2 regions of the Lactobacillus intestinalis genome follow, and region 2 is predicted to be linked to the other one. Evidence: predicted binding sites of a transcription regulator. Region 2 holds the regulator's gene; the other holds the start of a gene.
The links. Region 2 encodes Rex, which represses fermentation and respiration genes when NADH is low (regulators of the CRP and FNR family bind a similar motif). Its sites were predicted from a motif close to TTGTGAANTANTTCACAA; they were not measured.

Region 1 (12,725 bases), 730 kb from region 2:
AAATCCAGAAACCAATTGAAGTAAATAGCAATAATAGAAAGTCTTTAAGTTGATTACTTTCATTATAGCCTTTACTTATTGAAGTTAAGAATACACCCACAACCATCAAAACTAGAGCAAGAATCCCTAAGAAGATTGCCTTAGGACTATTCCATTCATGAAAAATCAGTCCTCCGATTAGACATGAGCCAATTAATTGAAGGCCTGCCGAAATAGGCATCGTCTTAGTAACTCCAATATTTGTAAAGGAAATAAATTGCCCAATTTGGCCAACTGCCCAACCAATTCCTGAGATCATTGCCAATAAAAAAATGCCAATTGACATCTTGGGATGAGCTATAATCGTAAAAATAATACCTATAATTACAGCTCCAATCCCAGTACCATAAATTTCATTTAGTGGCCTACTGCTAGGAATTTTACCTGAAATTATTGGAATTAACCCCCAACCGACAGCAGGTAAAAATGCAATAATCCAATTCATTACTATTCATCTTACCTTTTAATACTATTATCTTCATCACTTCTTATTTTAAGCCCTAGTTCTTACCTATATAAAGAAATATACCTTGAGAAAATGAAATTAATAAAAATAATAAATCTACTTCCAATCAAGACACAATTCTTGTTGATGAAGTTCTTCTGGAAGCTGATCACGATCAGTTTCATGATCGTTTAGTTTTGCCCCAGTGATTTGTTTGGTAAAAGAATCAATCCGACGATTACTATCACGCAAATCATAATAAGTAGTGACGATTTTGTCATAATCACTTAAATCTTTTACATCAAAATTCTTATTATATTCATTTTCAAAAGTAGTAAATTTTAGAGGTAAGCGTGGTTTAAGTTGTGGTGTTTGATCAGGAACTCCGACTTGCATTCCTAAAACAGGGAAAGTCAACTTAGGAAGACCAAGAGTCTTCAACATTTCAAGAGGATGATCATTAACGGTTCCCAAAGGAACATAACCTAAATCCATGCTTTCTACAGCATTAGCTACATTTTGAAAAGCTAAAAGTGTATCTTCCATCGCCTGGAAGAAAATATCAGTAGTATGGACACGTCCATCATTTTGCCCCAATTGCTTTCTAATTTGTTGATTGCGGTATAAATCAACCACAAAAATAAACAAATCACCTTCAGCACCAACGTAGTTTTGATTACATAATTCCTGAATTTTAGCTTTTTTCTTTTCATCTGTAATATGAATTAAGGTTGCATTTTGCATAAACATACTAGTTGGAGTTTGACTAAATACTTTATCCAAAGTCTCCAGTTGATCTTTAGATAAGATTTGATCTTTAAACTTTCTAATTGAACGATGGTTAAGTTGCTTATCAATTGTAAAATTATTTTCCATGATTTGTCCTTCTTTTTTCTAATTAATAATTTAAGTCTAATACTAATTAATTGTAAGTCAAATAAATCCACTAGCTTATGCTAAAATAAAAGCGCAATACTACAAAGAAAAAAGGAAGTATATTATGCGAGTTTTAGTTATCGGCGGAGCGGGCTATATTGGCTCTCACGCTGTTAAAGAATTAGTTAAAGAAGGCAACGATGTTGTTGTTTTAGATGCTTTGTACACCGGCCACAGAAAGGCTGTTGATCCTAAGGCTAAGTTTTACCAAGGCGATATTGAAGACACTTTTTTGGTAAGCAAGATTTTGCGCGATGAAAAAATTGACGCTGTTATGCACTTTGCAGCTTATTCATTAGTTCCAGAATCTGTCAAGAAGCCACTCAAGTACTACGACAACAATGTTTCTGGCATGATCTCACTTTTAGAAGCTATGAATGATGCCAATGTTAAATATTTGGTTTTCTCAAGTTCTGCAGCTACTTATGGTATTCCAAAGAAATTACCAATTACCGAAGACACACCACTTGATCCAATCAACCCATACGGCGAAACCAAGATGATGATGGAAAAGATTATGCACTGGGCTGACAAGGCTGACGGCATCAAGTCAATTGCTTTGCGCTACTTCAATGTGGCTGGGGCTTCTAGTGATGGCAGTATTGGTGAAGATCACGCTCCAGAAACTCACTTAATTCCAAACATTTTAAAGAGTGCAATTTCTGGTGATGGCAACTTCACTATCTTCGGTGACGATTACGACACCAAAGACGGTACCAATGTCCGTGACTATGTGCAAGTAGAAGACTTGATTGACGCTCACATTTTAGCTTTAAAGCATGTGATGGAAACTAACAAGTCTGACGTCTTCAACTTGGGGACTGCTCAAGGCTACTCCAACTTGGAAATCCTGGAAGCAGCCAAGAAAGTCACTGGCATTGACATCCCTTACACAATGGGACCAAGACGCGGCGGCGATCCAGATAGTTTGGTAGCCGATTCAACTAAGGCTCGCGAAGTTTTAGGCTGGAAGCCAAAGCATGAAAATGTCGAAGATGTAATTTCCACCGCTTGGAATTGGCACCAAGGCCATCCAAAAGGCTATGAAGACAAATAATTATAGTTTTAACCTTTAGATTTATTCTGAAGGTTATTTTTTAGCCTAAAATTTAACATTTATTATTTCTTCTCATCCTTACATATATAAGCTTTTTCGAATAACGCTTTCAAAAACATTCTATATTTGTGTGGTTATGCACAAATAAGTATGTTACTATAGATAATGTAATAGATGAAACCGCTTACTCGATTTCTAGAGAGGAATAATCTTATATGAGTACAAAAGAACGTTATTCTCAAGATGAATTAAGAAAAGATAATCCAATGTTTAGCCGCGTTCGTGCAACTATCGAAAGCGCATTTTATGGCAACAATGTGCATGAAGTCACAAGTGTTGCTGAAGCTTATGAACTTGCTAAAAAGCAACCTGGTGTTATTGTTACTGATTTACCAATTTTACATACTAAAGAATTAGGTTTGCCACAAGGCGCAACTCAATTGGTTTACAACCACGGTAAAATTTTGGGTAGAACCGCATCTGCTCGTCACTTTACTGATGACCCAAACGAAGACGCTGAAGCTTTAGCAGGTAACTTACGTGAAGACATCTATGCTGGTCATAATCAAAAATTCTTAAAGGCAACTGTTTTAGTTGGGCTGGATCCATCATTTACAATCAAAGCTCACGTTATGATGCCAGAAGATCAAGCATTCAATTTACTTTCATACATCTTAAACTTCCATTTCTTTGATGATGAAGCTGAAAAGATGTACAAGAAGTCTAAGTTCTATGATGAACCTGACATCTACTTCTACTTTGATCCAAATGTTCAAGATCCAGATTATCCAAAGGGACTCGGTGTATTTGATGCTCCACATAACTGTGCAGCTGTCTTTAACCTTCGTTACTTCGGTGAACTTAAGAAAGGGACTTTAACCTTAGCTTGGGCTATTGCTCACCGTCACGGTTACACAGCTTGTCACGGTGGTGAAAAGTCATTCCACTTTGACGACAAAAATGATAAAGTATTTGCATTTTATGGCTTATCTGGTTCCGGTAAATCAACTTTGACTCACGAAATGTATGATGGTAAATATGATATTACTGTTTTACACGATGATGCATTCATTATTTCTCGTGAGGATGGTTCTTCAGTAGCCCTTGAGCCTTCATACTTTGATAAGACTCACGACTACCCAGCCGGTCACCATGAAACTAAGTACTACACTACTATTATGAACTGTGATGTAACTCAAGATGAAGATGGTAATAAAGTTATCATTACTGAAGACTTGAGAAACAATAACGGTCGTGTTATCAAGACCCGCTACACTAGTCCTCATCGTGTAGACTTTGAAAAAGCCCCAATTACCGCTTTATTCTGGATTATGAAAGATGGTTCATTACCTCCATTACTTAAGATTGATGATCCGATTTTAGCAACTACAATGGGCTGTACTTTAGCTACTAAGAGAACTAGTGCTGAAAACTTACCAAAAGGTTTTGATATGAACACCTTGGTAATTGAACCATTCGCTGACCCATTCCGTGCTTACCCTGTATCTGGCGACTACAGAGACTTTAAGGAATTATTTACTAAGCGTGGAGCAAGTTGCTATATCTTGAACACTGATGCCTTCATGGGTAAAGATATTCCAAAAGAAGTGACTAAGAAGATTATTGAAGATTTAGCAAATGATGATATTAAAGACAGTGATTTCAAGCCATTTGGCAACTTTAAGGGTGTATCTTACTTACCAATTGATGGTTATGAAGTTCACCTAGATGATCCAGAATATCAAAAGACTTTAGCTAGAAGAATGCAAGATCGTTTGGACTGGCTCAACAAATATGATGAAGAACATCCAGAAACTCCTATTCAAGCAGAAGCTAAGGAAACTTTGGAAAATATCATTAAAGAATTAAGTTAATCAAAAACTAAACTATCGCAAAAAAATTACCCCGGAAATATCTTCCTGGGTAATTTTTATTTAGTTAATAAATTATTTCAAGCTGTCGTAATATTCTGGATCAACCGGTTCATACCAAGTAGTCTTAGCCTTATCAGTATCAGCCATCATTGAAAGGTGTGCAAACCAAGCATCCTTAGCAGCACCATGCCAATGCTTAGTATTTGGAGAAACAACGTATACATCCCCAGCAGTCATCTTATGAGCTCGTTTACCTTCTTCTTGAACCCAACCTTCCCCAGCTACACAAACCAAAGTTTGAGGAACAGTGTGCTCATGCCAGTGATTAATACAGCCTGGTGAAAATGAAACATTAACAATATTAACATTTGCTTTATTAGCAAGTGGATTTAACCAACTCTTCCCAGTGAAATATTTTACGAAAGCATCATTAGATTCACCAAAACCAAATGGACTATTCTTTACTTCTTCTTCAAATTTTGCCATTTAAAAAACTCCTTCTTACTTTTCTAGTTCTTTCGCTGCTTGATTAACTATCGAAATTGCGTTCAAGCTGCGTGGATAACCGATAAATGGTTCATTTTGTAAAACAACCTTAGTCAAAAATTCTTTATCATTGCCAAGACCAATATTTACCTTTGCATGTGCTAAAAGTTGTGGCTCAACGCTACCTTGTGCAGCTAAGTAACAAAATGTAATCATTTCACGGTCGCGATCATCCAAACCGCTACGAGTATAGTAATCGCCAAAGCAATTATCTACAAGCCATTTATTGATGATCCCTCTCTTAGCAAAGTCCTTCATTTGAGGACCAAATAAGCGGATTTGAGTCTGTTCCCCCTCTTCAAGACGATTCTCCATTGTAGTCTTCGTTTGACTCTCAAGAGGTAATTTAATACCTCTAGCAGTCATAATTTCATTAGTTACCTTAAAGAAAGGCATAACACGTCCTAATCCAAGATAGTCGATTGTTTGATATAAAACTTCCTTAACTTCTACAGGATTAACACCATTGCCAAGGGCAACTGGAAGCATAATCTTATATTCTTCTACTCCTTGGCATCCCAATAAATAAGCTAATGTACTCAATATTTTCGTGCGATCAGGTAAATCAACATCTTTTTGAACTTCATCAAAAGCAAAATGGTTAATTCTATCAATAATGTCTGAATCGGTTTATCCTAATAAGTTTTTATGTACTCTTTGAGCATCATCTTTAATTGATATTTGATCGACTTCCTTTCTCTTTATTTATATTAAAATTTATTTTTAGCTAAATTAAAAATATTTATTCCAAATATCGCACTATAACTTTTTATTATCAAAAAAACACTTACGACCATAGTCGCAGGTGTTTCATTTTTTGGGATATTCAATTCAAGCAAAATTGGAATGTTTACAAACTACTTTTCATTAATACCTTTACCTTCATAGCAGTCTTCCATCAAAATACCGATTTGGTGAATTAATGGAGCAACTGGGTTAGTAACAGTGTTTTGATCGCCATAAGCTTCAACGGCTAAGTCAGCAACCTTACTGTGGAACTTCATCTTATCAACTCCATATTCCTTGAAGGCAAGTTTAATACCAACTGAGTGAGCTAAATCAATAATCTTTTGAACTAATTTTTTAACTAATTCTTCGTCATTCTTACCAGTCAAACCAAGAGCTCTAGCAATATTAGCGTAGTCTTTTTGAGCTCTGTAAACTGAGTAATGTGGCCACATAGCAAGCTTTTCTGGGCGTTTACTATTGAAGCGAATTACCTGTGGAAGAGCAATTGCATCGCTGACTCCACTTGGAATATCAAAGGTTGAACCAACTGTATGAGCAATTGAGTGTTCAAGGCCTAAGAAAGCATTGGAGTAAGCCATTCCGGCAATCGTGGCAGCATCATGCATTCTCTTTCTAGCTTCCATATCACCATCATAGGAAGCCTTCAAATTATCGAAAATAGTCTTGATTGCTTCTAGTGACCATCCACGAGTAAAGTCAGTAGCCATTGTTGAAACATAGCTTTCAATTGCGTGACCTAAAGCTTCAAAACCTGACCAAGCAATTAAACGCTTTGGAAGTTCTTCAACAAATTGATCATCAACAATTGAAACATCTGGGTTTAATGCGTAATCACATAAAGTGTGCTTAATTCCAGTTTCAGCATCTTTAATAATTGCAACTGGAGAAACTTCTGAACCAGTACCTGAGGTAGTTGGAATACATACAAGTTTAACGTTGTTAGCCTTTGGGAAGCGAACGACACGTTTTCTGATATCAAGGAACTTTTGATATGCTTCTTCAAAAGTCATCTCTGGATTTTCATAAAATAGACGCATTGCTTTAGCAGCATCCATGACTGAACCACCACCAATGGCTACAATTACATCTGGCTTGAAGATGTTCATTCTGTGAACACCATCTTTAATTACATCAGTAGTTGGATCAAGCGTTACAGCCTTAAATACTTCATATTCCTTGTTACCACGACGCTTTGAAATGATAGCAGTAATTTCATCAGCAAAGCCTTGCGCAGCTACTCCCTCATCAGTAACGATGAAGAAACGGTGAACATCAGGCATGTGACGCAAGTAGTTAGCAGCGTTATGTTCAAAGTAAGTCTTTGCTGGAACTTTTACCCATTGCATGTTATCACGACGCATAGCAACAGTTTTAATATTAAGCAAATCTCTAGCACCAATGTTGTGTGAGAATGTATTAGCCCCGTATGAACCAGTACCTAAGGTAAGTGATGGAAGCATGTTGTTGTAAAGATCACCAATCCCACCTAAAGCGGCTGGAGAGTTAACCAAGATACGGCAAGCATCCATCTTCATTGCGAATTTTCTAATAATCGCATCATCATTAGAATGAATACCAGCTGTATGGCCACGACCACCATAGTTAAGAAGATCAGTACAAATTCTAAATGCATCTTCGTAATTCTTAGCACGATATAATGTAAAGACAGGTGACAACTTTTCAGCTGATAATGGGAAGTCTCTACCCACGCCTTCATACTCAGCGATAATTACCTTAGTATTATGTGGTACATCTACTCCACAAAGTTTAGCAATTTCATATGCTGACTTACCAGCAACAGGACCAGCAACTGTGCCTCTCTTCGGATCAATGAAGTGCTTTTCAAATTTTTTGATTTCTTCCTTATTTAAGAAATAACAATTCCAATTCTTAAATTCTTCCTTAACTCGATCATAGATTTCATCGTCAACTACAACTGAGTTTTCAGAAGCACAAACCATACCATTATCAAAAGTCTTAGATAAAACAATATCGTAAACGGCACGATCAATGTTGGCACTCTTTTCAATGTATGAAGGACCATTACCAGGACCAACACCAATTGCAGGTTTGCCAGATGAATAAGCTGCCTTAACCATTCCAGGACCACCAGTAGCCAAGATAGTTTGAACACCTGGATTAGTCATCAAATCGTTAGTTGCAGTCAAGCTTGGCTCGCTAATCCATTGAATGGCGTCCTTTGGGGCACCAGCTTCAACAGCTGCTTTTTGTAAAATTTTTGCAGTTTCAACACAACACTTTTGAGCTTGTGGGTGGAAGCCAAAGATAATTGTATTTCTAGTTTTCAAAGCAAGCATCGTCTTGAAAATAACCGTAGAAGTTGGGTTGGTGACTGGAGTTACACCAGCAATAACACCTTTTGGTTCAGCAATTTTAATTAAGCCTTGTTCCTTATCTTCTTCAATAACGCCTACTGTCTTTTCATGACGAAGACTGTTCCAAATATTTTCGCTGGCATACATATTCTTAGTGGTCTTATCCTCAACAACACCACGTTGAGTTTCTTCAACTGCCATCTTTGCAAGTGGGTAAGCATTTTGTTCACCAGCAGTGGCAATTGCTTCACAAATTTTATCAACTTGTTCTTGAGTGAAGTTGGCCATTTTATCTAATGCAACATGTGATCTTTTTACCAAATCATCAACCATGTTGTATATTTGCTTGTTTTTCTCTTCTTCAGTAAGAGTTTGTTTTTGTTGTACCTTAGCCATTATTTAATTACCTCTAAGATTTACTATTTCTTGTGAACCAATTTACAATATTTACTATAGCACTTTAATTTTAAATGTAAATGGTTACGTTACTAATATTACAACTGAGCAAACATCCCTATCCAGCTGTATTTTAAATACGCCATCAATGAAAGCGCTATCTAAAATATTTGTTTGTGAATTAACAAACTTTTTAAATAATTTATAGTTCGCTAATTTTTTACCTATTATGCTATCTTTAATATTTCTTTAGAAGTTTAGATTTTTTTAAAAATTATACTTACCCCTATCATCATTTCTTAGGAATGATAAAATATTAAGTATATTTATACTAAAAAGGGAGAAATTGAATGACAAAAAAGGATTCGCAAACTAACTCTGGTTATAAACGAACGCTTAGCAATGCTCATATTCAGTTAATTGCCTTAGGCGGTACAATTGGAACTGGACTGTTCCTTGGTGTTGGAGATAGTATTCACCGAGCCGGTCCTAGCGTTATTCTGATTTACATTATTGTAGGAATCTTCCTTTTCTTACTTATGCGTGCTTTAGGCGAACTAATTATGTCCGACCTAAACAAACATACTTATATTGACTTTATTGAAAAGTATTTAGGGAAAAACATCGGGTTTATTACTGGATACCTTTATTGGTTAAGTTGGATTACCTTAGGGATGGCTGAAACCACAGCTTTAGGGATCTATTTTCAGTATTGGTTCCCGGAACTAAAACCGTGGATTCCAGGATTGATTACCATTGTCCTTTTGTTAATAATTAATTTAATTTCCGCAAGAGTATTCGGTAATCTGGAATTTAGCTTTGCTATTATTAAAATTGTAACGATTGTAGCTTTTGTAATTTTAATTGGCTACTTACTTGTTACTGGCGGTAAAACAAGTTTTGGACCTGTAACATTTGCCAATTTAGACGATAATGGTGGCTTCTTCGCACGTGGAGGAAAAGGATTTTTACAAGGATTCCAAATGGTTATCTTCAGTTTTATTGGAGTTGAGCTAATTGGTTTAACCGCAGCTGAAGCACAAAACCCAAAGGTTACCTTGAGAAATGCAATTAATCAATTACCAGTTAGAATTATTTTGTTCTATGTATTAGCTATTTTAGCCATTTTACTTGTAATCCCATGGTCAAAAGTTTCCACGAATTCTAGTCCTTTTGTGGAGGCTCTGGGTGCCACTGGAATAAAAAATGCTAGCTCAATCATTAACTTTGTAGTTATTTCAGCGGCTGTTTCCTCAACTAACAGTTTTTTATATAGTGCGGGACGATTGCTATTTTCTGTTACTTTTAACGGAAAAGGAAAATGGAACGAAACTTTTGGACATTTGTCACATAGACAATTGCCTCAAAATGGTTTAATTTTATCCGCAGTTTTAATGGGGCTGGCTCCCCTTATTACTTTCCTTATTGGAGACCAAGCATTCAACTTTATTTCATCAACTTCAACTAGTATGTTCTTGATTATTTGGTGTTTGATGACTTTAACTCATATTGCTTATCGTAGAAGAACTCCAGAATCTGAATTGAATGATTTTAAAATGCCGGGCTTCCCATATCTTGATTACTTAATTTTGTTGTTCTTTGGTTTAATGATTATCTTACTTTTAATCTTACCAAGCTACCGCATCCCAATGATAGCCGCAATTTTAATTTTCATTATTTTATATGGTATTACCAAAATTTGGGATAAAGAGAAAAACGAAAACTAAAAAAGTAGCTCTATTGAGCTACTTTTTTTATTATCTTGGCTGAGACTCCTGCTATAACACTATTTTTAGGTACGCTTTTTGTAACTACTGCTCCAGCCGCAACAATTAAGTTTTCTCCAACTGTCACTCCTGGTAAGATCTTAGCGCCCACTCCAATCCAAACATTTTTTCTAAATGGACCATTTTTAAAATCAATTCTTTGCGCCGCTTTGGATCAATCATGTGATTGACACTGATCAAATACGCTTCTGGTCCAATGAAAGCATGATCCTCAATTACTATTCCACCTAAGTCCACCATTGTAACATTGGAATTAATAAAAATATCTTTCCCAAGCTTGATATTTCTCCCATTAGTCTGTGAAAAATGGAAGACGAATCTCTACACTATCTGAAATCTTTTCGCCCGTAATCTCACCGATTAGTTGACGAATTTTATATTCACAGCGTCTCTGCGTATTCAAGTTTTGTAATAGCCGTTGATTCTGCTCTATTATTTGATGTATTTTATTACTTTCCATTTTCATCCCTACTTTACTTAAACTTATTGCTAAATTTAAGTTTAAAAGGTATTCTAAGCAATGTAAAAAACTCATTAATTATTAATTACAACAACAATAATTTATGGTGAGATTATGGAATTACGAGTATTAAATTATTTTTTAGCAACTGCACAAGAACTAAATATGACTCGAGCAGCTGAAAAACTATTAGTTTCACAACCTGCTCTTTCTAGACAAATAGCTGACTTAGAAGATGAATTAGGAGTTAAACTATTTATCCGTAAGCCTCGGCAATTAACATTAACTCCTGCAGGCCAATATTTACAAGAACAAGCCAAAGAAATTTTGACCTTAAGCGAAAAAACTAAACGTAACTTGCAATCTACGGCAATTATTAGTGGAGATCTCACAATCGCTGCTGGGGAAAGTATTGCTATGCAACGAATCGTGAATGTGATGAGCAATATCGTTCAAGATTATCCTACAGTTAAACTTCATATTTTAAGTGGAGATTATCAATTCGCGGAGAAACGCTTAAACACGGGTACAGTCGATTTTGCAGTTATCATAGGTAATCTACCTCTTAATGGCTATGCATCGATGCAGCTCCCTGAAAAAGACACCTGGGGTGTTTTGGTAGCAAGTGACGATCCTTTGGCAAAAAAAGAACATATAACTCCGAATGATATTGTTAATCGACAAATTATCAATTCTCAGCAAGCCGAAACTTATGGAATTTTTGACAATTGGTTTGGTAATTATAAAGAGCAAGTAAATATTATCGGTACCTATAATCTAAGCTACAATGGGACGCTTTTAGTAAAAAATCATGCAGCTATTATGCTTACTCTTGATAAACTTGCCAATACTTCTGCAGAATCGGGCCTTGTATTTATTCCTTTAAAACCAGCCATCTATCAGCCACTTAATATCATTTGGAAAAAAGAGACCACCTTATCACCAGTTGCTCAGCTGTTTCTTGATCGATTAAAAGCTTCTATTATGGATGATGTAAAATTCGACTAACAAAAAATGCCTAGCTACGATTGTAACTAGGCATTTTTCTATTTTTTATGAACTTTATTAATCATATTCTTAAAACTCAACGTCAATTTCTGTCGTAAAGATAAAGATTGACGCATACGATCGGCTGGAATGTACTTTCTTATAGCTCGCAGAGTCTTTTTAGAATCTTGCGTTGCAAAAATAAAGTTTCCATTCTTTTTTGTTCTAATTTCAAAACGTGGAATATATTTTCCATGAAAACGAACATCAGCTACTACATAAGTAATTTCTTCCCAAGGAATCTGGACAAAATCACCTATATTTTTTTCATTATAAAATTCAAAAGCTTTATCGCCGATCATAACTTTTCCATAAGACGCAATACCACGAAACCATGTTGCAGTTATTGTGAGATCGACTTTTGTATTAATTGATTTAACCATTTTTGACTAAAGAATGTGCCATACGTGGAAGAGAACACCAACAACGAAGATACCAATGATGATCCAAATTGGTGAAACTTTCTTCTTCAAAAGCCACATACATAGGAAGGTTAAAAGAAGACCTGCTAAACCTGGGATCAATTGATCTAAGTTATCTTGCAAAGTGGTGGTCTTAGTCTTAGTTAATGACATGCCATCGCCTTTGTTCCATTGAAGCAAAGCTTGTTGGATTCCCTTGGCACCAGATGGAAGCTTATCCCATTCGATGTAACCACCTTTTTGAATAGGGGTTCTAGAAACAACAGGAGTAAATTTAATATTTACCCAACGTTCAATTAAGGCACCTAAAACGAACATACCCATCATGGAAGCTCCACGAGTTACCTTTTGAAGCAAACCACCGGACATATCACTGGTAATAGCAGAACCAGCCTTGTAACCAAATTCTTGTGTGTACCATAAGAAGGCAAGTCGGATGATGTTCCAAAGTACGAAGAACAAGATTGGACCAACAACATTACCAGTTAAAGCCATTGATGCACCCAAGGCACCAATAATTGGACGAACAGTGTACCAGAATACAGGGTCACCAACACCGGCCAAAGGTCCCATCATACCAACCTTAACACCTTGAATAGCTTCGTCTTCAACTGGAGCACCATTAGCTTT
Region 2 (12,725 bases):
TATTTAACATTTTACCAATTCTTGAACCGAAGTATTAATAACTTTCACTAGGAAGTATGATAAAAAAGAGGAGTATATTTTCATGATTAAATTAAATAAAAAGATTAAGAAGTTAACAGCTTTGACTACACTAACAGTTACATTAGCCTTAAGTGCCACGCCGGCTCTAGCTAAAACCGTCCATTATAAAGGTTATGCAGTTGAATGGAATTATGGGCGGACACCAAGTGGTTTATGGGGATATTCTGAAGTTCAAACGGGTCACTTTACTCATAGAGCCACTGTTAATGGTACAAACTCTGGTTGGAAACGCCCAGGAGTATTAGCTTCTGCCAAGAAATTCATTGGTAATGGTCATGTAGAAGCTTATTGGGATTGTAAATAAGGAAGTTTTGAATGAAAACAAAGTTTTCAAGTTGGCGTACTCGTATCTTCGGGTACGCTTTACTTTTAGTGCAAAGTATATTAATCATCACACTATTTTTGCAGATTCTGGGAGATAGATGTACAGATGCCTGGAAAGACTATTTGGACAGGCAGACGCAACATACTATTTATCTAAATAATGTAGCGAATGATAAAGCTAATCAAATTGAAAATTATCTCGAAATAAGTGCACAAAAATATAATCTTCTAATAGCTAAAAAGAATTTTACTACAGATAGTGTTTCTAATGGGCAAATAAATATTGGTTTGTGGGGAATAGCTAAAAATAAAAAACTTAATTTTAACTATCTTGGTCAAGATATCATCACTACGCAAGACGTTGTTCAACTTCTTAATGATAAAAACGAAAAAGTAACTTTAGGAGTAGGACAAGGCTCAGTGAATACAATCAAGAAAATTGCTAGTTTTCCCTTTTCCAGCAATGTCACCATTCAGAAGATGAATTATTATAATAAACAAAATGGTGGGATTACGGGAAAATATCAACTAATCGGAAATCTTAATGGTCAAGATTATCAGAATTTCTTACAAGGACTTGCTAAGGTTAGCCATAAATCTAAACAAGATTTGACAATTGCAAAAAGTGGGTCTGGAACAGATAAGGGTATACTGCAACTTGCTTTAATTGTTTTTAATCTTGCCATATTATTGCTTTTATTCTGCTATTTTGTAATTTGCTTTATTCGATCACTCTCAAAATATGGAACTTTGATTTTATTGGGGTGGTCAAAAGCAAAAATATTTATTTACGAAACTATCCCTTATGTTGCGACTACATTTATTTTTACCTTTGTACTTGGTATTGGTGCAATCTGGAGTATCAATAAGGGAGAATTTTTAAGTGAAATATTTAATTATGTGTTTGGGTTGAGTATTTTAATGGTAATTCTAAATTTGCTGCTACTTACGATATCTTTCAGCCCGATTTTCTTCTCTAAAAATATTGATTTAATCAAGAATAGATTCCCTGAAAAAATACTATACTTTTTTGCTAACATTCTTTATTTTGGAGTGAACATAGGAATTATAGTAACTTCAATTGCATTAGATAAGCCGATGCAATCTGTAGTTAATAATCAGATTCAAGCTCAGCAATGGGAACAAGTCGAAAAAATGATAATCTTGAATAAGGCTAATTCTGGTAGCGACGGTGCCCAAATGTACGATGCAAATTCGGACTTTAATAGAGATATGTATAATTTTTATTCGGCAATTAGTAAGAAGACTGGAGTATACATCATTCATACAGATTATACTTCGCAAAGATGGATTAATCTTCATGCGCCGCAACTTTCTAAGCCGTTCTGGATTTATCAAGTATCTCCTAATTATGCTAAAAAATTGGGTATTAAGTTATCAAAACAGCAACTAGCAAGTGCATATCGGGGTGTCCGCTTATATCTTCTACCTAAAAGTCGCAATACGCAGGTAATGAGAAAGTATATTCAATATCAAGATTTAAATGGAGTAAGCAACGACGATATTCCAACTCAGTTTTTGAAAAATCGAAAATTTAGCTTTGATAATTATCAACCGCGAAAGCTTTTTACTTGGAATACAGCGGTCAATGAACCGATTTTGACTAGTAAACCAATCATTTATATTGTTACTCCGCAAAACATGACCTACTTTGAAATTGGTAATTTGAGTGCTAGTGGTCTAGATGGATATTTAAAGTTTGAAGATAAACAAGTGCAAAAGCGGTATGTTAATTCACACTTTATGTCTAAATATAATTTAGCAGACAACAAGCTAGAGTTTTTACCAATTAAGGAATACATTAATGGATTGCAAAAACAATTGCTTCAGACCATTCAATGGTTCTATTTCATCTTTTTGATTTTGCTAGTCCTCTTAATTTTTGCCTTAATTATTATTGCTACTATTTTTAAGGTAGCTAATAAAGAGAAAATTGCAGTTAAGACATTTTTAGGCTATTCCATCTTAAGAATTTATTGGCAAATAGTTCTGAGCGTTTTAGGTATTAATATTTTTGATCTAATTTTTGTGTTATTCAAGAAAAGTAAAATTGGAATTTTGATAGTGTTAGTGAGTTTAGTGATTCAAGCCGTAATTTTTTATTATTATGTACAACACGATAAACTAAAACGAATCGTGAAAGTATTTAAAGGGGATAGATCATGATAGCAATCAAGGTAGAAAACTTAACTAAAAAATATGGAGAGCGAATTATATTAAATAAGATAAACTTTACTATTAATGAGGGTGAGTTCGTGGCAATTGTTGGTCCATCCGGAGCAGGTAAGTCAACTGTGCTTAATATTTTAGGGATGCTTGAAAAGCCAACCAGTGGGGAAGTTTATTTGTCTAATCAAAAATTGCCTTCAATCAACAGTCGAAAAGCTACCATATTACGTAGAAATAAGATTAATTATCTTTTTCAGTCATATGCTCTAATTAGTGATTTGACAGTTTTACAGAATTTACAAATTGCAGTGAAATTTAATAAAGAAAGTTCGCGGATTATAAATCAAAAAATTGATAAGGTATTGGAAGATTTAGATATAGTACCATTAAAAAATAGTCGAGTGAACACTTTGTCTGGAGGGGAACAACAAAGAGTGGCCTTAGCTCGTTGTATTTTAAAACCAGGAAATTTAGTGTTAGCCGATGAACCTACGGGTGCCCTTGATCCGTCGAGAGCTGAAGAAGCATTTGATCAAATTAAACTTTTAAGGGATCATTATCACAAAACTATTATTATGGTTACGCATAATATGGAAGAAGCTGAGAAAACTGATCGCATACTTGATTTGAATAGATTATGAACTAATAACTGTTTTAGTGAGTAAATTTGAAAACCGAATGTGGTATACTGAAAAATAATTTTTTAAGTGAAGGGGAGTAGGGAAAATGCCCAAACGGACTAAACAGATCATACTTGGAGGATTTCTGATTTATTTAGTTATTTTCACATATGTTGTACTTACAACCATCCGTCAAGAAATACATCCCGGATTGAAGGTGAATGGAGATAATGCCTTGTATATGTTTTTCTATCTTCAACCATTTGGACTAAGAGACTCACTGTTTATCAATTTTGGCTCAATTGCAATTGTTCCGATTTTGAGTACCTACTATTTTATTCATATGAAGAATAACAACGAATTGATCCATCTTCTGCAAAGAATTGGCTATCAAAAATTTATTCAAAGAATGGTTGGAAAAAGCTTTTTAATAGCAAGCATTTTTAGTTTGATTGTAAATATTTATCAACTAATACTAATTAATTGGTTTTATGCTCCATTGTCTTTTAGTGGTAAGAGTCAATTCTTACTTACAAGTAAACTGATTTACTTTTCTTCAAATGGATGGGTTAATCTCCTAACTTATATTGTTTTAGCGGCAATTGGTTGGGGAATCTATACAGTGTTTATTTTGGCACTGGGATTATTTATCAGAAAAAATGCTTTGTATGTTCCCTTAGGAATAGTTTTTGGGTTAGGAACCATTTTACTTGATGAGGTCGTATTAATTTCGATGAATAAAGGAACAATCCAATTTGCTAATATCCTCGCGGCCCCGAATTTATTTTCTCCTGGCCAATTAGTTATTGGAGGACAGAATCCGCCATTAGGATTATGGGCTACTTATGTGATTATTGTAGGAATATATGCTCTTTTGATTTTCGCTTTGATTAAATTCTGGCATAAAAAGCAAGAAAGAGGGGCCTAATGACGAAAAGTAGAACGAGTTCCTTTATTAAATTAATGCTCTTCTTATCAGCTATGGTGGGATTAGTTGCGGGAATGTATTTAAACAATCGCCCGGACAGTATTCGTGATATTCCTTTCGTTTTTGTTTATCAAAATAGTATGTCGATTTATTTTGAACCGATAATTTATATTTTGGTTTTCATTGAAGTGATCAAAATTCGGCGTATTAGGGATGCAATTGAAGTTCGAAATAAGACAGATTTTGTCTTAGGTAAGTTGATTCAACTTGTGGTAAGTGAATGGGCAATCTTTTGGATATGTGCATTAGTTCCATATTGGCTTTTAAATTTAAAGACTAGCTTTAAATTTGGCATTCCGACTTTAGGTATTCTAATTTTGGGCTTGAATATGGTGGCTATGTTTTTAGGGATGTTCTTGCTTCTCAGTGCTTATAAGTTACCGTATCCTTATTTGATTTTATTGTTAGTTTTGGCAATTACTGGGGGTTATCATTATGGGATTGAGTTAAATTGTTTTTTACCACACTACAGTCCTATTTTTGATCCCACTTATCGCGCAATTCATCAAATCTATTTTTAGGAGAAAAATATGTTGAAGATAGAACATTTAAATAAAAAGTTTGGTAAAAAGGAAGTCTTGAAAGACGTCTCCCTTACTCTTAGTCCCGGCCAGAGAATTCATATTATTGGTAAAAACGGCTCAGGCAAATCAACAATCTTTAAGATTATCACCGGCATATTGAAGCAGAATGATGGCACAGTTGAAATTGGGACAGATGATGTAATTGGTGCCGTGATTGAAAATCCAGGATTTTTAGAATATGAATCTAGTCTTGAAAATTTGAAATTTTTAGCTGAACTAAATCATGACTATGATGAAAAATTAGTAAAAGAATTAATGGAAGAATTCTCTTTGGATCCTGAGGATAGTCAGCCAGTTTCTAGATATTCGATCGGAATGCGTCAAAAGTTAGGCATTATTCAGGCGATTATGGAAAATCAGAATATCGTTTTGTTAGATGAACCAACGCGCGGAATTGATAAAGAAGGTATTGAGACCTTTGTGAAAATACTTGGGCAACTTAAAGAGCAAAAGCGCGCTGTCATCATCGCAAGTCATGATGATATTTCTAACTTGGTTTATGATCGAGAATTAAAACTAAAAGATGGTGTCTTAGTTGAAGAAAAATAGCTCTATCTTTTGGTTGTATTCCGTAATTACTTTCTTGATTATCTTTTTCTTTAGAACACATTTAGGAATGTTACCTGGTGATAAGATGGTAGCTGTGAATTTTGGCATAGTCCATAAATCTCGTTGGCTCATTTTCTTAAATGTGTATCTTAGCGCTTATGATTTGATTTTTATTCTTTTAGCGCGCACTAAAATGGAAATGGTGGAAGATTTTCTAGTAATTAGGAAAATTACCACCTTACATAGATTCACCATATTTTGGAAAAATTTGCTTATTTATCTAGTTCCTTTTCTTATTATTCACTTAAGCTTTTTCAATAAGCAAAATTTTCTTCTTTCTAGCATTTTGCTATTTGTTTGGCTAGTAATTTGGCTAATTTTAGCCGTTTGCCCTTTCAAAAGATTAAATCAATACATTCGAGCTACAATCATTTTGATAATTTTACTCATCTTACGGATTTTAGTATAAGAAAAACTGCCTTCAAAGGCAGTTTTTTGTTTATTCAAATTCATCCAAAGCAGTCAATGCCTTTTCCCATTCATCATTAGCTTGGTCGAGCTTTTCTTGAACGGCAGACAGCTTTTCTTGCAGAGGCCCCAGCTTATCAAAGTTAGTGGCAATTTCAGGATTTGCCATTTCATTTTGAATCTCAGTTTGTTGATTTTCTAAATCTTCAATTTCTTTTTCGGCATTATCAACGGCTCTTTGAAGCTTACGCTTTTGTGAATCACGTTGCTTCTGTTCTTGGTAAGACAACTTTTGCTCGCTAACTTGCTTGACCGGTTCAGCTGGGACGGCCTCAGTTTGACTAGGAGTTAAACCAGCGTTTTGCTTAGCTTTTTCGTCAAGATAGTAGGAGTAGTTTCCTTCGTAAATCTTGGCATGGCCATCGCGCACAGAAACAATCTTGTTTGCTAATTGATTGATAAAGTAACGGTCGTGAGAAACAAAGAGTAAAGTTCCATCATAATTGCTTAAAGCTTCTTCAAGAACTTCTTTTGCTTCAATATCCAAATGGTTAGTGGGCTCGTCCATAAGCAAGAAGTTATCATATTCAAGTGATAACACTGTCAAAGTCAAACGTGCCTTTTGCCCACCGGATAATTGACCAACCGTCTTGTCGATGTCCTTGGCTGTGAACAAGAAACTAGCTAAAATTGAACGTACATCACGCTCAGGCATTGTCTTGTGGCGATCCCAAATTGTATCAAGGACGGTTTTTGAAGGGTCCAGTCGTTGCAATTCCTGGTCGTAGTAGCCGATGTCAAGGGATGCACCATATTTAATGGAACCATCTTTTGGCGTCAATTGCTTCATAATTGTTTTAAGCAAAGTAGATTTACCAATACCGTTTGGTCCAATAATTGCTACGCGATCGCCTTTGTTGACTTGGAAAGAGATGTCCTTAACCATTGTTTTATCAGAATAACCGATGGTTAAATCATTCAAGATAAGGACTTCTTTTCCTGAAGGGCGTTCACTATTAAAGTGAATTCTGACCTTAGACTTATGCTTTGGTGGCTTGATACGGTCAATTTTTTCTAGCTTTTTCCGTCTACTTTGTGCACGCTTAGTAGTTGTGGCACGCACCAAGTTCTTTTGGATAAATTCTTCGTCCTTCTTGATTTCTTCTTGTTGTTTTTCATAGGCAGCTTGTTGTTGCTTATCGCGCAATTTGCGTTCTGCAATGTATTGAGAATAATTTCCTTTAAAAGCAGTCAAAGTTCCAAATTGTAATTCGAAAATTTGGTTAGCTAAGTGATCTAAGAAGTACTGGTCGTGGGATACAACTAAGATTGCGCCTGCGTAGTTTTTCAAAAAGCCTTCTAGCCAATCCAACGTATCCATATCCAAGTAGTTGGTAGGTTCGTCGAGCAAGAGCAAAGGTGGCTTTTTAAGGAGCAGCTTTACAAAAGCTAAGCGCGTCTTTTCTCCACCAGAAAGACTGCCAATCTTCTTTTGCCAAGTATTTTCAGGAAACTTGAATCCATTCAAAATACTCTTGATATCAGATGGATAAGTATAGCCACCTTGTTGCTCAAAGTCGAATTGCATTTGATCGTAGCGCTTGAGGAGGTCCTTATCTTCGGGATGATCCGCTATTTCTTCTTGGAGTTGTTCAAGCTTCTTTCCTTTATTGATTAAAGGAGTGAAAACTTCCTCCATTTCATCCCAGATCGTCTTATCTTCATCCAGTGCGTTTTCCTGAGCAATATAACCGGCTTGAATTCCCTTATTAACAGTAAATTCACCTTGAGTAGGTTCTCTTTGACCGGTCATAATCTTTAATAAAGTAGTCTTTCCCGCACCGTTTGGTCCAACAAGTCCAATTCGTGCATTTGAATCGATTGAAAAGTTAACATTTTTAAATAGAGTATTGGCACCAAATTGTTGTTCTAAATCGTGCCCTTGTGCAATAATCATAATTTTTTCACCTAAAAATATTCTAACATAATGAGTTGTCTGACTTGTAATTGTATTGTGAAAATACGGTATAATTGGAAGTGAAGATTAAGATTGTGAAAAATATACTTGCAAGCCTACTAACTTTACAGGTATGATATAAATGCTTGATTGTTCATTCACAAACATAAAATACATGGGGGCTTCACAAATGGAAAAAATAAAAATTCCTAAGGCAACAGCCAAACGCTTGCCACTTTACTACCGCTACCTTATTATCCTTAATGAAGAGGGGAAAGACAAGGTATCTTCCACAGAATTATCTGAAGCTGTACAAGTAGATAGTGCATCAATCAGACGAGACTTTTCATATTTTGGTGCTTTAGGTAAACGTGGCTACGGTTATGATGTAAAGAATCTCTTAAAATTCTTTAAAAAGATCTTGAATCAAGATACTTTAACTAATGTAGCATTAGTTGGGGTTGGTAATTTAGGTAGAGCGCTACTTAACTATAATTTTAAGCGTAGCAATAATATTCGAATTTCATGTGCCTTTGATATCAATAAGGACATTACTGGTAAGATTTTAAGTGGTGTACCAGTCTATGACATGAGCGAATTAAAGAAGCAATTGAGTGATCAACAAATTTCAATTGCAATTTTAACAGTTCCTTCCAGCTCAGCTCAAGTTACAACTAATGAAATGGTTGAAGCTGGAGTGAAGGGAATTATGAACTTTACGCCAATTCGTCTTTCCGCACCATCAACTGTACGTGTTCAAAACGTGGACTTAGCTACTGAATTACAAACTTTAATTTATTTCCTTGATTCGGAAAAGGAAAACGATAACGATTAAGAAGCTGCCGTTTAAGGCGGCTTTTTTGTCAGATAGAGATTAATTACCCTCAGGAGTGTAGCTGATCGGTTCCTAGATAATTTCATAAGCGATACTGTCGCTTTTTGTACGTAAATTAGATATATTATTGCTAGAAAAGCATAATATACAGGGAATCCCTCTCATGCTTTTCATTCCCAAATATGTGATTAAAAGGTGAAAGAAATTGAAAATTAATGAAGCGCTAAAAAAAGAAAGATTGGCTCAACATAAAACACAAGCCAGATGGATTAAAGATATAAATATGTCAGTCTCACATTATTCAGAAATAGAATCGGGATATGTAAGAAATGGAGTTAGCTCAGATATTGATAGTGAAGATTTGATTCTTTTACTGAAATCAAACCATGTTAATATCAATGATTTTTTTGATTTGGTTCAGGATTCATACATTGTTAGTGAAAGCACAACGGTAGCTCAACAACTTTTTGAGGAATTATATATTGCTTTTACGAATAAGGATTATAAAAAAGCGGATAAAATAAAAAAAGAGATAGTACAAATGCCTAATATTCCAAAATCTTTAAGATATTGCGCATCGCTTATTACTGCAGATTTAAAAGACAATATGCTGTCTTTAGATCAGAAAGTAAAGGATGAAATAGATCGATATATCTATCAATCAAATGATTGGGTAAATGATAATGAGGCTTTAATAATCTTTGGTAACTCAATTCCAGTACTTAATAAAGAAAATTTGGTTATGAGAATGGGTCAACTTTTGCGTAGGTATAAAGATATTAATGAATTTCCGAAAAATATAAAAATTAGGATTTCTACAATTTGTATGAATTATTTGTATGACGCAATTTTAAATAGAAAAATTGATAAGCATATTGAGGAATGTTTTAAATTAATTAATGAGCTCCCGGCTGACGATGTTTTTGGATTAAAAAAGATAATAGCGCGTTACCTAAGTGATGTATACAACGGAAAAGAAACATATAGCGAAGAATTAAGAAGCATTTTTATAAGAAGTGGAATGAAGAATATAGCAGATCATTTATTTATTTAATTCGATATTTCGAAATTCACTACAAAAAACTCTTTGTCTTGTCTACTATTATTAACTGATTTTGGAAAAATGCGACTACATGATTAAGATCAAGAATCAAAAAATTGAATTAATTAAAAATGGTAGTCGTAGAATAATTGAGGTTTAAGTATGTTAAAGAAACTTTGGGAATTTAGAAGTATCATCGTAGTAGTAATCTTAGGTTGCCTATTAATAAGTCATACGGCAGTTTTTGATAGATTTAATCCGTTTATTTCTGAAACTGTGAGTTATGCTCAAGTACCTACGGGAACGCAAAAGTATAAAAATGTAAAAATATATAATCATAAAATCACCAAGCTAAAATCATACCGACTTCACAATGTTGGTGGATATGATCCATCAAGAGAATATATTTCGATTAGGCATAGGGGCCAATATGTGAAATCGATTAAATATATATCTAAGAAAGACTTTGTAAATAAGGTAAAATAACACCAACTTATATCATAAGTGAAAAATATCAGAAAAGAGAGAATTTCTTAATAATCTTTTTACTGAGACGGTCATATGATAATTAATCAAACCTTGTCCGATTTAGATATCTATGTGCCTTTGTCTTGGCAAGTGGTTAATTATGTGAACCTGGAATCGGCGATTTGAAAATCGTCTGTAAAGGAAAACGATAACGATTAAGAAGCTGCCGTTTAAAGCGGCTTTTTTTACCACTTAGAAACAAAAATTAACCTCTTAGTTAAAATAAGTAGCTTCTGAAACGTAATCATAGTTAAATAAGCTTAAGTTAAGAAATAAGAAAGAGGAGGCGAGATTGTGAAAGTTAAATTGGACATTAATCCAGATCATCAAGAAACTGAAGTTACGATCTCGGCGCCTGAGATGAATGACCAGATTCAGGAACTTTATCGGCTTTTGCAAAATCAAGAAAAAATTCCTCAAATTGAAGGATTTAAAGATAAAGTTTCCTATTATTTGAATTTGGTAGATATCCTCTTTTTTGAAACTGATAGTAAGGTAGTGATGGCTCACACGACTAGGGATGCTTATCAGGTCAAGTATAAGCTTTACGAACTTGAAGATATTTTGGGTGCTAACTACATGCGCGTTTCAAAATCGACTATTCTTAACTTGAATCAGATTTACGCAATTACGAGGTCGATTTCAAATTGCCAGGTAAAATTTCAAGATTCTTATAAGGTAGTTTATGTATCGCGTCATTATTATCGTGATCTGCGTAATCGACTAGACGAAAGAAGGAAGTACTATGAGAAATAAAGTTTCGCGCATTTTTTGGGGCGTTTTCTTTATCGCTGCCGCAACCTTTGTTGTGCTCAATCAGATGGGGATTTGGACTTATAAACTAGGTTTTTGGGCAATTATTGGAACCATTGTCTTTGCTCTTAGCTTAATTGACGGGATTGTTAATCGCAGAATTACGGAAGGTGTCTTCTCAGTCGCATTTTTACTGATGATTTATGCACAACCGTTGCATATCACCCGTTTAGTGCCATGGACAATTCTCTTAGCTGCGATTTTGATTTCAATTGGATTGGGGATTATCTTTCGTAATCGATTTCATACGATTGTTTATGCAAATAAGAAAATTAAAGACTTTAGGGAAAAGAGAGAGGATTTTTCTAATAATCTCTTTACTGAGACGGTGACCAATGATCAAGGTGATCATGTAGTAATTAATCAAACTTTATCGGATGTCTCACGTTATATCCATTCAAAAGAGCTTGAAACTATTGATGTGACCTCCAAGTTTGGGGATGTGAACATTTATCTTGATGATGCGGAAAGCAAAAACGGCATTGTTAACATGAATTTGGACATTATGATGTCCGATTTGGATATCTTTGTGCCCTTGTCTTGGCAAGTGGTTAATTATGTTAATCCTGGAATCGGCGATTTGAGAATCGAAGGAGCTTCAAACGGTGGTGGGCCTCAACTAGTAATTAATGGGCGCGCCCGCTTTTCCGATATTAAGATTAAGTATATTTAGTCATGAATAATAAAGCTAGGTGTAAAATAAAGAAAAGGTTATTTTTATACATCGAGGTTTTATTATGATAAATAAAGACGTTAATCTTAGTTTGATGTACGAACTTGAAAACTTACACCATGTTGTCGTTCAAGCTTCTGATGTAGGTTCAAAGTATGTTTATGCTTTGCAATTACTTCATAAACAAACTGATATTATTGTTTATCGAGCAACACCAAATGGCGACCATGTTTTCTTTGATGAAGATAGTCCTTTAGTCTATTTGACTGGAATGGCTGGAGGTCACACGCAAACCTGGACTTATTCCGGTGAAAGTGATCGCTGGTTTGTAGGGACCAAGCCTAAGAAGCATGGTAGCACTCTGTGGGACACGCAAATTGCCCGCGTAGTCCTTCCAGAAAGTGGTACTTTGCAATATGATAGCAATACTGAAATGCCGCGTTTGTCTTATTTAAACCGTGCAGGTTACGGCTACGGCGATAATAGTGTCGCTTATCCTGGAAAAGACTTAGAACGGCTTGAGGCTGCAGTTTCACCAGATTATTCTAAGCTTTTGATTGCAAGTATCGACTTATCGCACACTGGTCACTTTGCATTGTATGATTTGAATCAAATCAATGCGGCTTTGGACGAAGCAGAAGCTGATGGCTCTGATGTGAATATTCAAAACTTTGAATGTTTAGGTGCCTTCAATGTTCCTAACTTTGATGGAGAACTTATTCCTTCAATTCAAGGTTATGATCTTGATGAAAACAATAATGTGTATGTTTCTTGTCAATTGGGACCAACAACGGACTTCTTAGGGCTTGCTAAGGAAGGTAAGCCACGTGAAATTGTGAAGATTCCATGGGGATGCGCAGATCCAAACAAGTGGGAAGTTGCTAACTTGGACCATGCCCATGTGCTTGATTCTTTAGGCTATGTGACTGAATTTGAAAGTGTTCAAGTTCTTGATGCCAATAACATTTATTTGACAGTGGCCTACCACCGCAAGAGTGACTTAACTACTTTAAAGAATAGAATTTACAAAGTTGAAGGCTTCGGCAATTAAATAGAAATTAGCGAGGATTAGT

Region 1: the regulator Rex is predicted to act here: its motif matches at 8,410-8,427, upstream of adhE (bifunctional acetaldehyde-CoA/alcohol dehydrogenase).

The regions. Positions count from the first base shown of each region.
Region 1 is NZ_CP072983.1:1,349,707-1,362,431, forward strand. Features, by position in the region: gene KBW87_RS06310 (GRP family sugar transporter) at 1-484, opposite strand, end outside; gene KBW87_RS06315 (NADPH-dependent oxidoreductase) at 602-1,360, opposite strand; gene galE (UDP-glucose 4-epimerase GalE) at 1,485-2,477, shown strand; gene KBW87_RS06325 (phosphoenolpyruvate carboxykinase (ATP)) at 2,693-4,351, shown strand; gene KBW87_RS06330 (cupin domain-containing protein) at 4,424-4,837, opposite strand; gene KBW87_RS06335 (carboxymuconolactone decarboxylase family protein) at 4,853-5,515, opposite strand; gene adhE (bifunctional acetaldehyde-CoA/alcohol dehydrogenase) at 5,755-8,379, opposite strand; gene KBW87_RS06345 (amino acid permease) at 8,730-10,106, shown strand; partial or broken gene KBW87_RS09630 (DapH/DapD/GlmU-related protein) at 10,117-10,626, opposite strand; gene KBW87_RS06355 (LysR family transcriptional regulator) at 10,741-11,634, shown strand; gene KBW87_RS06360 (DUF956 family protein) at 11,673-12,056, opposite strand; gene KBW87_RS06365 (PTS system mannose/fructose/sorbose family transporter subunit IID) at 12,063-12,725, opposite strand, start outside.
Region 2 is NZ_CP072983.1:376,153-388,877, forward strand. Features, by position in the region: gene KBW87_RS01955 (hypothetical protein) at 83-385, shown strand; gene KBW87_RS01960 (bacteriocin-associated integral membrane family protein) at 397-2,592, shown strand; gene KBW87_RS01965 (ABC transporter ATP-binding protein) at 2,589-3,236, shown strand; gene KBW87_RS01970 (hypothetical protein) at 3,322-4,143, shown strand; gene KBW87_RS01975 (hypothetical protein) at 4,143-4,724, shown strand; gene KBW87_RS01980 (ATP-binding cassette domain-containing protein) at 4,734-5,336, shown strand; gene KBW87_RS01985 (ABC-F family ATP-binding cassette domain-containing protein) at 5,836-7,761, opposite strand; gene KBW87_RS01990 (redox-sensing transcriptional repressor Rex) at 7,952-8,596, shown strand; gene KBW87_RS01995 (Rgg family transcriptional regulator) at 8,802-9,650, shown strand; gene KBW87_RS02000 (YxeA family protein) at 9,801-10,124, shown strand; gene KBW87_RS02005 (LytTR family DNA-binding domain-containing protein) at 10,461-10,922, shown strand; gene KBW87_RS02010 (LiaF transmembrane domain-containing protein) at 10,912-11,652, shown strand; gene KBW87_RS02015 (class III bacteriocin) at 11,717-12,703, shown strand.